Regions from separate parts of the Streptomyces sp. NPDC058534 genome, predicted to be linked through region 1. Evidence: riboswitches for the same ligand, from Rfam matches in the RefSeq annotation. Region 1 holds a riboswitch; the other holds the start of a gene.
What was found. A riboswitch is a leader RNA that binds a small molecule or an ion and turns the genes downstream of it on or off. The one in region 1 is predicted to bind cyclic di-AMP.

Region 1 (5,387 bases):
GGCATTCGCGGGAGGCCGGCGACCCCGTCGTGCACGCCGAGGAGGCCGCGCTCGCCAAGATCGACCGCGCCGATCCGCGGCTCGCGGGGGCCACCGTGTACAGCAGCCTCGAACCCTGTGCCCGCCGCGCCTCCCGGCCCGCGCCCTGTGCCCGGCTGATCCTCGACGCCGGGGTGCGTCGCGTGGTCACGGCCTGGCGGGAGCCGGACACCTTCGTGCCGGGGGCGGACGGCGGCGGGGTGCTCGCCGCCGGGGGCGCCGTCGTCGTCGTACTGCCGGAGTACGAGGGGCGGGCGAAGGCGCCGAACCGTCATCTGGACGGGTAGGGAGATACGGATGTGCATTCCGCCCCTGGGATGACGTACAGTGGAGAACACAACGACGCGGGGTGGAGCAGCTCGGTAGCTCGCTGGGCTCATAACCCAGAGGTCGCAGGTTCAAATCCTGTCCCCGCTACTGAAGGCCGAGGGCCGGAATCCGAAAGGGTTCCGGCCCTCGGTGCGTTCACCCGCTCGGCCCGCACCGCTCGCCGCCCGCCCCCGCCGCGGGAAACCTGGAGTACGGCAAGCGGCGCGGACAGGGGGTGGCGGGAGACCAGTGGTGCGGGCAGGTGAGGTGGAGGACGAGGGAGCGTACGCCAGAGCCGGCGGCCGGCTCCCCGGCGATCCCGTGCCCGACCCGGGCCTCGGCGACGAGACACCGCCCGTGCCGCCCGCCGGGCAGCCACGACCGTGGCGTACGTCCTACGGCCGGGCCCTCGTGCGCTCGCTCCCTGTACTGCTGATCATCGTCGCCGTCCTGTACGACATCGTCACCCCGCGCTACTTCACCGCCGGTCCCCTCTACACCGCCGCGCCGCTGGTCGCCGCCCCGATCTACTCCCGGCGGGGCACCGCGCTCACCGGCGTCGCCGTGGTCGCCGCGGTCGTCGGGCTGCAGATCGGCAAGGGCGTCATCCACTACGTCGACTCCCTCACCGAGCTGATCACCATCGCGACGGTCGCCGCGCTCGCCGTCTTCGTCAACGCCTTCGTCCGCCGTACCGACGAGCGCCTCGCCATCGCCCGGGAGATCGCCGAGGCCGCCCAGCGCGCCGTACTGCCCGAGCCGGCCGAACGGATCGCCGGCTTCGAGATCGCCGTCGGCTACGAGGCCGCGCAGGCCGGCGCCTTCATCGGCGGTGACCTGTACGCGGTGCAGGACAGCGCGCGCGGCGTCCGGCTCATCGTGGGGGACGTGCGGGGCAAGGGCATGGGGGCGGTGGCCGCCGTCGCCGTGGTGATCGGCGCCTTCCGGGAGGCGGCCGAGCAGGAGGCGACGCTGGAGGCGGTGGCGCAGCGGCTGGAGCGGGCGCTGGCCCGCGAGGGCACCCGGCGCGAGGGACTGGACGCCTTCGAGGGCTTCACCACCGCCGTCCTCGCCGAACTCCCGCACGGCGCCGGGACCGTACGCATCGTCAACCGCGGGCATCCGCCGCCCCTGCTGCTCCACGGCGACGGCACCCTGGGGTCGCTGCCCGCCCGGGAGTCGGCGCTGCCGCTCGGCATGGGCGAGCTGGGTGTGTGGCCCGACCGCGCGGAGGAGACCGCGTTCCCCGGTGGGGCCACGCTGCTGCTGTACACCGACGGGCTGTCGGAAGCCCGGGACGACCGGGGGGAGTTCTACGATCCGTACGCGCGGCTGTCCGGCCGCGTCTTCCGCCACCCGGCGAAGCTGCTCGACACCCTCGCCCGCGACGTGCGCCGCCACTCCGGGGGCGGGATGGCGGACGACATGGCGCTGCTCGCCGTACGGCGTCCACGACGCGGCGAGCATGATCATTGTCACGAGCCGTGACGGGTCGGCGTCCCTCCGCATAACAGCTGACGTTCCGTCAGAAAGAAGTGGCGTGAAGGGGATTACCGAGCCGCGGTCAACTCGCCCGATTTTTACCGATCCTGGGGTGTACGTCCGGGCTGCTTTCGTTAATGATCAAGAGGAACAGCTTGGAATCCGGGCCCCGGGTCTATTAACGTTCGATAACGCAGCGCGGTCGTCCCAGCCGTCACAGAAGGCGGCTCCGTGCGCACGCGCCGAATCCCGCAAGGGAACCGGGGAACCACCACATTGGGGTGAATCGGGCGTTTGACGCCGTGGCAACACGGCTGCATGCGCGCGTAGGAGACCTTCCTGCTCCGAACCCGTCAGCTAACCCGGTAGGCGAAAGGAAGGAAAGGAGTACGCCCACGTGGCGTCCAACCGGCCTGCCCCCGAGGCCCCGTTCGTGCCCAGTCGGCACGACACCGAAACCTTCGGCTACGAGAGTTACCGCACCGAAGAGGGCCCCTGGGAGGAGTGGAATCCCACCGAGGACTCCATCCGCCCCGTACGCGGCCGGCACCGCGTCGCCAAGCAGCGTGGCGGGCTCGCCCGCAGCTCCACCGTCCTCGGCGTCGGTGTCATAGCCGCCGTCGGCGCGGGCGGCATGGCCAGCGCGCAGACCGGCAAGCCGCCGGTGTCGATCTCCATGCCGGACCTGCCGAACGTCGGCTCGCTCATCTCCGACGAGGACGCGCCGCAGCCGGCGGGTTCCAGCACCCCGCTCAGTGGCATCGGCGTGACCGCCGCCGCCGACACCGCGGAGGGCGCCAGCACCGCCGGCGCCGGTGAGTCCCTGCGAGCCCGGATCATGGCGCAGGCCGAGCAACAGCAGGCCCAGGTCGAGACCAAGGCCGCCGCCGAGGCCGCGGCCGCCGCCGAGAAGAAGGCCGCGGAAGCCGCCGCCAAGGCGGAGAAGGAGGCCGAGGCCAAGGCCGCCGCCGCCAAGAAGAAGGCGGAGGAGGAGGCCGCGAAGAAGGCCGAGGCCGAGCGCCTGGCCAAGCTGGCCAAGCAGTTCACGCTGCCGACCTCCTCGTACACGATCTCCTCGACCTTCGGCCAGGCCGGCGCCTACTGGTCCTCCGGCCAACACACCGGCCTCGACTTCGCCGCACCCACGGGCACGCTGCTCAAGGCCGTGCACAGCGGCACCATCACGTCGGCCGGCTGGGACGGGTCGTACGGCTACAAGACCGTGCTCACCCTGGATGACGGCACCGAGATCTGGTACGCCCACCAGTCCTCCATCAGCGTCAGCGTCGGCCAGGAGGTCACCACCGGTGACGTCATCGGCCGCGTCGGCGCCACCGGCAACGTCACCGGCGCCCACCTCCACATGGAGGTCCACTCGGGCGGCGGCTCCGGCATCGACCCGATGGCCTGGCTGCAGAGCAAGGGCCTCACCCCCTGAGCCACGGCCAACCCGCTTCCCGCGCTTCCCCCGCTGGTCCCCGGCGGTCCTGACGGCAACCCCCCGACGTCAGGGCTGCCGGTCTGCGGGGTTTTCGCGTCCGTGCCGGAATGACCTGCTCGGGTGCGTTCGTTGACGCCCTACATGACTTCTCTGCGCAAGCTCGGCTCCTCCGACCTGGAGGTCTTCCCCCTCGCCCTCGGCGGCAACGTCTTCGGCTGGACCGCCGACCAGGATCGGTCCTTCGCCGTCCTGGACGCCTACACGGCGGCCGGCGGCAACTTCGTGGACACCGCCGACTCGTACTCCGCCTGGGTCGACGGCAACAGCGGCGGCGAGTCCGAGACCGTCCTCGGCCAGTGGTTCGCGGCCCGCGGCAACCGCGATGACGTCGTCCTCGCCACCAAGGTCAGCCAGCACCCCGAGTACCCGGGCCTCTCCGCCGCGAACATCAGGGCGGCGGCCGACGCCTCGCTGCGCCGCCTGGGCACCGACCACATCGACCTCTACTACACGCACTTCGACAAGCCCGAGGTGCCGGTCGAGGAGATCATCGGCGCGCTGGACGCGCTGGTGAAGGCGGGCAAGGTGCGGCACATCGCCGCCTCCAACATCTCCGCCGAGCGGCTCGCGGCCTCCCTGGAGTTCTCCGACCGCGAGGGCCTCGCCCGGTACGTCGCCCTCCAGCCGCACTACAACCTGGTCTCGCGCGACACCTACGAGGGCGGGCTGCGCGACCTCGCCGAGCGGTCGGGCCTGGCCGCCGTGCCGTACTACGCCCTCGCCGCGGGCTTCCTCACCGGCAAGTACCGGCCCGGCGCGAGCGTCGACAGCCCGCGTGCGGGCGGTGCGGCCAAGCACCTGGAGACCGAGCGCGGCCGGCGGGTGCTCGCCGCCCTGGACGAGATCGCCGAGGCCCACGACGCCCCCGTCGCCACGGTCGCCCTCGCCTGGCTCGCCGCCCAGCCGACGGTGACCGCGCCGATCGCGTCCGCGCGCACGGTGGAGCAGCTGCCCGCGCTGCTGGGCGTCGCCGAGCTGAGCCTGACGGACGACGAGGCCGGGAGGCTGACGCGGGCGTCGGCCTGAGCGTGACGCCGTAGGTGCCCGCTACGGACGGTAGGGGCCCGGCGGTGCGTACGGGTGGGCGTACGGGGTGTACGGGACGTACGGGGTGTACGGCGCCTGGACCGGGTACGGCGCCGGGGGGCCGCCGCCGTACGGGCCGTACGTCCCGTACGGGTACGCCCAGGGCGGCGCGGGCCGGGGCACGGGCGGTGCCGTCGACCGGGCCGCGTGGTCCAGGGCCGGGCGGGCCGCGCCGCGCCGGTGCCACAGGGCGTCCAGCATCTCCCGCTCGCGCACGGCGTAGTCGGCGCCCGCCCCGCCCCGGCGACCTCGCTGCCGCAGGAACGCCAGCGAGGTCGCGTACGCCTCGTACTGGGCCACCGCGCGTGCCGCCTCCTTGCCGCCGTGCCGGCGGGCGTGGTGGCGGGCGACGCGGCGGGCCCGCATCGAGCCGAGCGCGTACGGCTCCGAAGGCGTCAGCCACCCGGCCATGACGTACGCGGGCAGCTCGGTCCGTACGGTGCCCAGTTCGCGCTGCCGGGTCCAGATCACCAGCCAGGTCAGCAGGCCGAAGGCCGGCACCATGAAGGCCGCGTACACGGCGTAGAAGCCGTACGCGCCGAAGGCGGCCGAGCCGTTCCACAGCGCGTGCACGCCCATCGCGAGCAGCAGGCCGGACAGCGGGAGCAGGGCGCGGCGCAGGCGGTGGCGGCCCGCGGAGAGCGCGGCGATGCCGAAGCCGATGCCGGTGAGCACGGTGAAGAGCGGGTGCGCGAACGGGGACATCACCACGCGGACGAAGAAGGTCGCCGCGGTGACCGAGGCGATGCCGCTGCCGCCGGTGAGCTGGTCGGTGCCGAACGCGGTGCCCAGGTACAGGATGTTCTCGGTGAAGGCGAAGCCGGTGGCGGTGACACCGGCGATCACCACTCCGTCGACGATGCCGGTGAAGTCGCGCCTGCGGAAGAGGAAGACCAGGAGGACCGCGGCGGCCTTGGCGGACTCCTCGACGACCGGCGCTATCACCGTGGCGCCCAGAGTGTCCGCGCTC
Region 2 (5,387 bases), on a different contig from region 1:
GCCCAGGCCCGTCGCGGTGGCCGCGCCCGCGAGGGTGATGGTGGCCGCCGTACGGGCCCTGCCGCCGCCCGTCACGCGCTGTCGCGGCCTGCGGTGCGTTCCCACCTGCGATCCACGTCCTTCCGTACGACTCGACTCCGGCCTGTGCCGGGTCGGCTCCGGTCCGCTCCGGCTGCCTGGGGGAGGACGCTAGGCGCCTCGGTAACGGTCCGGTGACGGGATGCGCGGAAGTGGCGGTACCGGATCGGCCCGCGTACGCATATGACCGCGTGCCCGTCCGGCGGCCGTCGCCTTCACACGGGGTGATGACCGAGCTGCCCGATCGGGGGCGGGTGAGGGACCTGAGCTGTTATGGGACGCATATATGCGCCGGGGCGGCTCAGGCGTGGCCGGGCCGGTGTCGGACCGTGTCCGGCCTCTCATTAGGCTCCGGCCTCATGGACGTACTCATCCACCTCCTCGTCGGTCTGCACATCATCGGCATCGCCGCGCTCCTCGGGGGCTTCCTGACCCAGATGAAGGCGATGGGCCGGGGCACGGCCCGTTTCGTCCCCGCGATGCTGCACGGCGCGCTGACGATGCTGGTCACCGGCGCCGTCCTGATCGGCCTCAACCAGGCCGACGACCAGTCCGTCGACAACGTCAAGATGGGCGTGAAGCTCGCCCTGCTGATCGTGATCCTCGGCCTGGTCTACGTGAAGCGCGACGACGAGAAGGTCGACAAGCCCCTGTTCGGCCTCGTGGGCCTGCTGACGGTCGCGAACATCTTCATCGCGGTGCTGTGGACCTGACGGCGGAGGCGTCCGCGCCCGCGGACCGCAGCCCGGCCCGGGCCTGGGCGACCGCCCCCGCCGCTACCGCCAGCCACCCGACCACCGCGATCCACAGCAGGACCCGGCCGGGCGTGTCCAGCCACGCGACGTCGATCGCGGCGGCCACGGACAGCGTCGCCGCGGCCGTCATGCCGAGCGGGAAGGCCGTCGACCAGCGCCGTACGTCGTAGCGGACCCGCGGCCAGACGATCTCGGCGACCAGCAGGACGACGAACCAGGCGAGGTCGAGGGTGAGCAGGAAGACGGTCACGTCGTGCAGCACGGCGCTGTCGTCGTAGTTCCACAGGTACATGCCGGTCCCGGCCGCCGCGAGCAGCTTGGCGCCGGCGAGGGCCGAGATGGCGAGCGCTCCGCCCGCCACCCAGTGGTCACCGGAGCCCCGGGCCACCTGCCGCAGATCGAAGCGGAACAGCGCGATCAGGTAGAGCACGATCCCCAGCCAGAACGGCACCAGCGCCGCGTGCGCCAGCCAGGGCGTAGAGGTGACCGCGGACAGCGTGGCGCCGAGCACCGCCAGCCCTTCCGTGGCCACGCACGCCAGGAACACCGTCCCCGGCATCCTGCGCCCCCAGTGCTGCACGACCAGGAGGAGCAGCACCGGCCACAGCAGCGCCGCCAGCGCCAGCAGCGCCGCCGCCAGGGTCGTCCAGCCGTGCAGCGAGAACCGGGTGCCGAGCACGGTGGTCGCGGCGACCGCGGTGAGCGCGCCCGGCGTCCCCGCCCGCGTCAGCCACTGCGGGCGTTCGACCAGCAGCAGGTAGACGAAGTTCGCCGCCAGGGTCAGCCAGGCGGCGCAGGCCAGGAACAGGGCGATGCGGGACAGGACCTCGTGTCCCGTCATATGCAGGGCGACCGACAGGATGCCGGTCGCCATCACCGCGGCCCCGGCCGCCGGTGGACGCTGCGCCCACCAGGCGCGCAGGGGGGAGGGGGGAAAGCCTGACGACGTGCCTGACGACGTGCCTGACGACATGCCCCCGATGCTAGAGAGCCGCGCCGGTCAGGCGGGTCGCACCACGCTGTGGATCGACGACTCGCCGTCGTAGAAGATCGACTCCTCGCGCACGTACGCGCCCGGCTTCGGGGCGTGGATCATCATGCCGTTGCCGATGTAGAGGCCGACGTGGCTGAGGTCGTCGTAGAAGAAGACCAGGTCACCGGGTTGCGCCTGGGAGACGGGGACGGTCGTGCCGGCGTTGACCTGGTCGTAGGTGACGCGCGGCAGCGTCACCCCCGCGGCCTTCCAGGCGGCCTGGGTGAGGCCCGAGCAGTCGTAGGAGCCGGGGCCGGTGGCGCCCCAGACGTACGGCTTGCCGATCTGGGCGCGGGCGAAGCCGAGCGCCTTCTCGGCCTTGGTGCCGTACGAGGAGTCCGGCGTCGACGACCCCGACGAACCGGTGCCGGAGGACTCCGAGGAACCGGAGGAGGTGCCGCCGCTCTCCTGCCGCGCGGCCTCCTCCCGCCGTTCGCGCTCCTCGGCCTGCTGCTTGGCCTGCTGCTCGGCCTGCTGCTCGGCCTGCTGCTCGGCCTGCTGCTTGGCCAGCTCCGCGGCCTTGCGGGCGGCCGCCTCCTGCTTCTTCTTCTCGATCGCCGCGAGCCGGGCCTTCTCCTCGGCGGTCAGCTCCGACAGCAGCTCACGCGCGGTGGCGAGCTTCTTCTGGACGGTCGACTTGGCCGTCTTCAGGTCCTTCTGCGAGCCGGTGAGCGTCTCCAGGCTCTCGGTGGCCTCCCGGCGCTTCTTCATCGTCTCGGACTGCTGCGTGACGTAGTCGTCGACCGCGATCTTCTGACGGCCGGTGAGCCGGCCCATCAGCTGGTTCTGGTCGAAGTACTCCTGCGGCGAGTCCGCGAGCAGGAAGGTCGCCGTCTCCGGGACCGCCGTGCCCGTGCGGTACTGCGCGGAGGCGAAGGAACCCAGCTCCTCGCGCGCCTCGTTGAGCTTCTGGGTGCGCTGGGCCACGTCGTCGAGGAGGGTGTCGACGCGCTTGCGCTGCTTGGCGGTCTTCTCCTTGGCCGCGTTGTACTTCTCGGTGGCCGACCCCGCCTGCCGGTAGAGGTCGTCGACCTTCTTCTCGACCTCTTCGAGGCTCGGCCTGTCGTCGTCCGACGGCGTGGCGTTCGCTGTCTGGGACAGCAGGGCGACGGAGGTGAGGGCCGCCGTGGCGATGGCCGGGGCCCGTATGCCCGCGACGCGTGAACCGGTGGGGCGCGACTTGCGGTGCGACGCCAAGGAGGCGCTCCTTCCAGTGCTCCGCCTACCGGGTTAGCTGTCGGGTTCGGGCGGCACGGAAGGGTTGCCCTACGGCGGGACCGTCCTCGTCGAGGGCGGTACGGCCGATTCACCCCAAGTTCTCGGTTGGGTCCCCGGCTCCGGGTGCCGTGACGGGCACGTCGGACTCGGCGGAGGCCGCGCGGCCCGGCGAGGTTCGCCGGAGGGGGTCGTTCGGCCTGCCCGCACCGTAGCCAACTCGTGTGGCCGCTGTGAAGGTTGGTGGGTGATATGCCCGATACATTTTCGTGACCTTGGCCGCGGGTGTCACTCTTCGTGTCGCACCACGTCGCAGGGCGTGCCGGTGGGCGGTGTCCCGGCCATTTTCCGGGGCGGCGCCGGGTTGTCGGTGGGGCGCCCTAGACTCGGAGAGCGATGAGCAGCCTCTTTGACGACAGCTTCCTGGCGAGCCTCCAGACCCCCCGGGGTCACGAGGAGGAACCCCCGCCGCCGCCCGAGGACGATCACGGACCGGAGCCGGTCCCGCACGATCTGTTCGGCGGGAAGTTCGACGCGCCTCCAGAGCGCGACCGGTACTACCGGGACGGCGCCCCGCGCCCCGCCCTGGACCCGGCCGCCCTCCTGGACGGGCTGAACGAGAACCAGCGAGCCGCCGTGGTGCACTCCGGCTCCCCCCTGCTCATCGTGGCCGGCGCCGGCTCCGGCAAGACCCGCGTGCTCACCCACCGCATCGCCCACCTGCTGGCCGAGCGCAGTGTCCACCCGGGCCAGATCCTCGCGATCACCTTCACCAACAAGGCCGCCGGTGAGATGAAGGAGCGCGTCGAGCAGCTCGTCGGCCCGCGCGCCAACGCGATGTGGGTGATGACCTTCCACAGCGCCTGCGTGCGCATCCTGCGCCGCGAGTCGAAGCGGCTCGGCTTCACGTCGTCCTTCTCGATCTACGACGCCGCCGACTCCAAGCGGCTCATGGCACTGGTCTGCCGCGACCTCGACCTGGATCCCAAGCGCTTCCCGCCCAAGTCCTTCAGCGCCAAGATCTCGAATCTGAAGAACGAGCTGATCGACGAGGAGGACTTCGCCGCGCAGGCCGCCGACGGCTTCGAGAAGACCCTCGCCCAGGCCTACGCCATGTACCAGTCGCGGCTGCGCGAGGCCAACGCCCTCGACTTCGACGACCTGATCATGACTACGGTCAACCTGCTCCGCGCCTTCCCGGACGTCGCCGAGCACTACCACCGCCGCTTCCGGCACGTCATGGTCGACGAGTACCAGGACACCAACCACGCCCAGTACGCCCTGGTGCGCGAGCTGGTCGGCACCTCCGAGCACCCCGTCGACGTGCCGCCCGAGGCCGAGGTCCCGCCCGCCGAGCTGTGCGTGGTGGGCGACGCCGACCAGTCGATCTACGCCTTCCGCGGCGCCACCATCCGCAACATCCTCCAGTTCGAGGAGGACTACCCGAACGCGACGACGATCCTCCTGGAGCAGAACTACCGCTCCACCCAGACCATCCTCACCGCCGCCAACGCGGTCATCGAGCGCAACGAGTCCCGTCGGCCCAAGAACCTGTGGACCAACCAGGGCGCCGGCGCGCAGATCACCGGGTACGTCGCCGACACCGAGCACGACGAGGCCCAGTTCGTCGCCGACGAGATAGACCGCCTCACGGACGCGGGCGAGGCCAAGGCGGGCGACGTCGCCGTCTTCTACCGCACCAACGCGCAGTCCCGGGTCTTCGAAGAGGTCTTCATCCGCACCGGCCTGCCCTACAAGGTCGTCGGCGGCGTCCGCTTCTACGAGCGCAAGGAGGTCCGGGACGTCCTGGCCTACCTGCGGGTGCTGGCCAACCCCGAGGACTCGGTGCCGCTGCGCCGGATCCTCAACGTCCCCAAGCGCGGCATCGGTGACCGGGCCGAGGCGATGATCGACGCCCTGTCGCAGCGCGAGAAGATCAGCTTCCCGCAGGCGCTCAAGCGCGTCGACGAGGCGTATGGCATGGCGGCGCGCTCCGCCAACGCCGTCAGGCGGTTCAACACGCTCATGGAGGACCTGCGCACCATCGTCGAGTCCGGCGCCGGACCGGCGACCGTCCTTGAGGCCATCCTCGAACGCACGGGATACCTCGCCGAGTTGCAGGCCTCCACCGACCCCCAGGACGAGACCCGCATCGAGAACCTCCAGGAACTCGCGGCCGTCGCCCTGGAGTTCGAGCAGGAGCGCGCCGAGGGCGAGGAGGCCGGGACCCTGGCCGACTTCCTGGAGAAGGTCGCCCTGGTCGCGGACTCCGACCAGATCCCGGACGACGAGGACGGCGACGGCGT

Region 2: it holds a riboswitch for cyclic di-AMP, as region 1 does, so the genes downstream of both, ACFWR9_RS33120 (NlpC/P60 family protein) here and ACFWR9_RS20900 (M23 family metallopeptidase) in region 1, are expected to answer to the same signal.

What each region holds. Positions count from the first base shown of each region.
Region 1 is NZ_JBHXNW010000032.1:65,846-71,232, forward strand. It holds gene ACFWR9_RS20885 (dihydrofolate reductase family protein) at 1-326, shown strand, start outside; tRNA gene ACFWR9_RS20890 (tRNA-Met) at 383-456, shown strand; gene ACFWR9_RS20895 (PP2C family protein-serine/threonine phosphatase) at 616-1,836, shown strand; cyclic di-AMP (ydaO/yuaA leader) riboswitch at 2,061-2,216, shown strand; gene ACFWR9_RS20900 (M23 family metallopeptidase) at 2,228-3,268, shown strand; gene ACFWR9_RS20905 (aldo/keto reductase) at 3,413-4,357, shown strand; gene ACFWR9_RS20910 (PrsW family intramembrane metalloprotease) at 4,379-5,387, opposite strand, start outside.
Region 2 is NZ_JBHXNW010000072.1:16,348-21,734, forward strand. It holds gene ACFWR9_RS33105 (NlpC/P60 family protein) at 1-105, opposite strand, end outside; gene ACFWR9_RS33110 (hypothetical protein) at 438-791, shown strand; gene ACFWR9_RS33115 (tellurite resistance/C4-dicarboxylate transporter family protein) at 769-1,806, opposite strand; gene ACFWR9_RS33120 (NlpC/P60 family protein) at 1,834-3,063, opposite strand; cyclic di-AMP (ydaO/yuaA leader) riboswitch at 3,069-3,246, opposite strand; gene pcrA (DNA helicase PcrA) at 3,478-5,387, shown strand, end outside.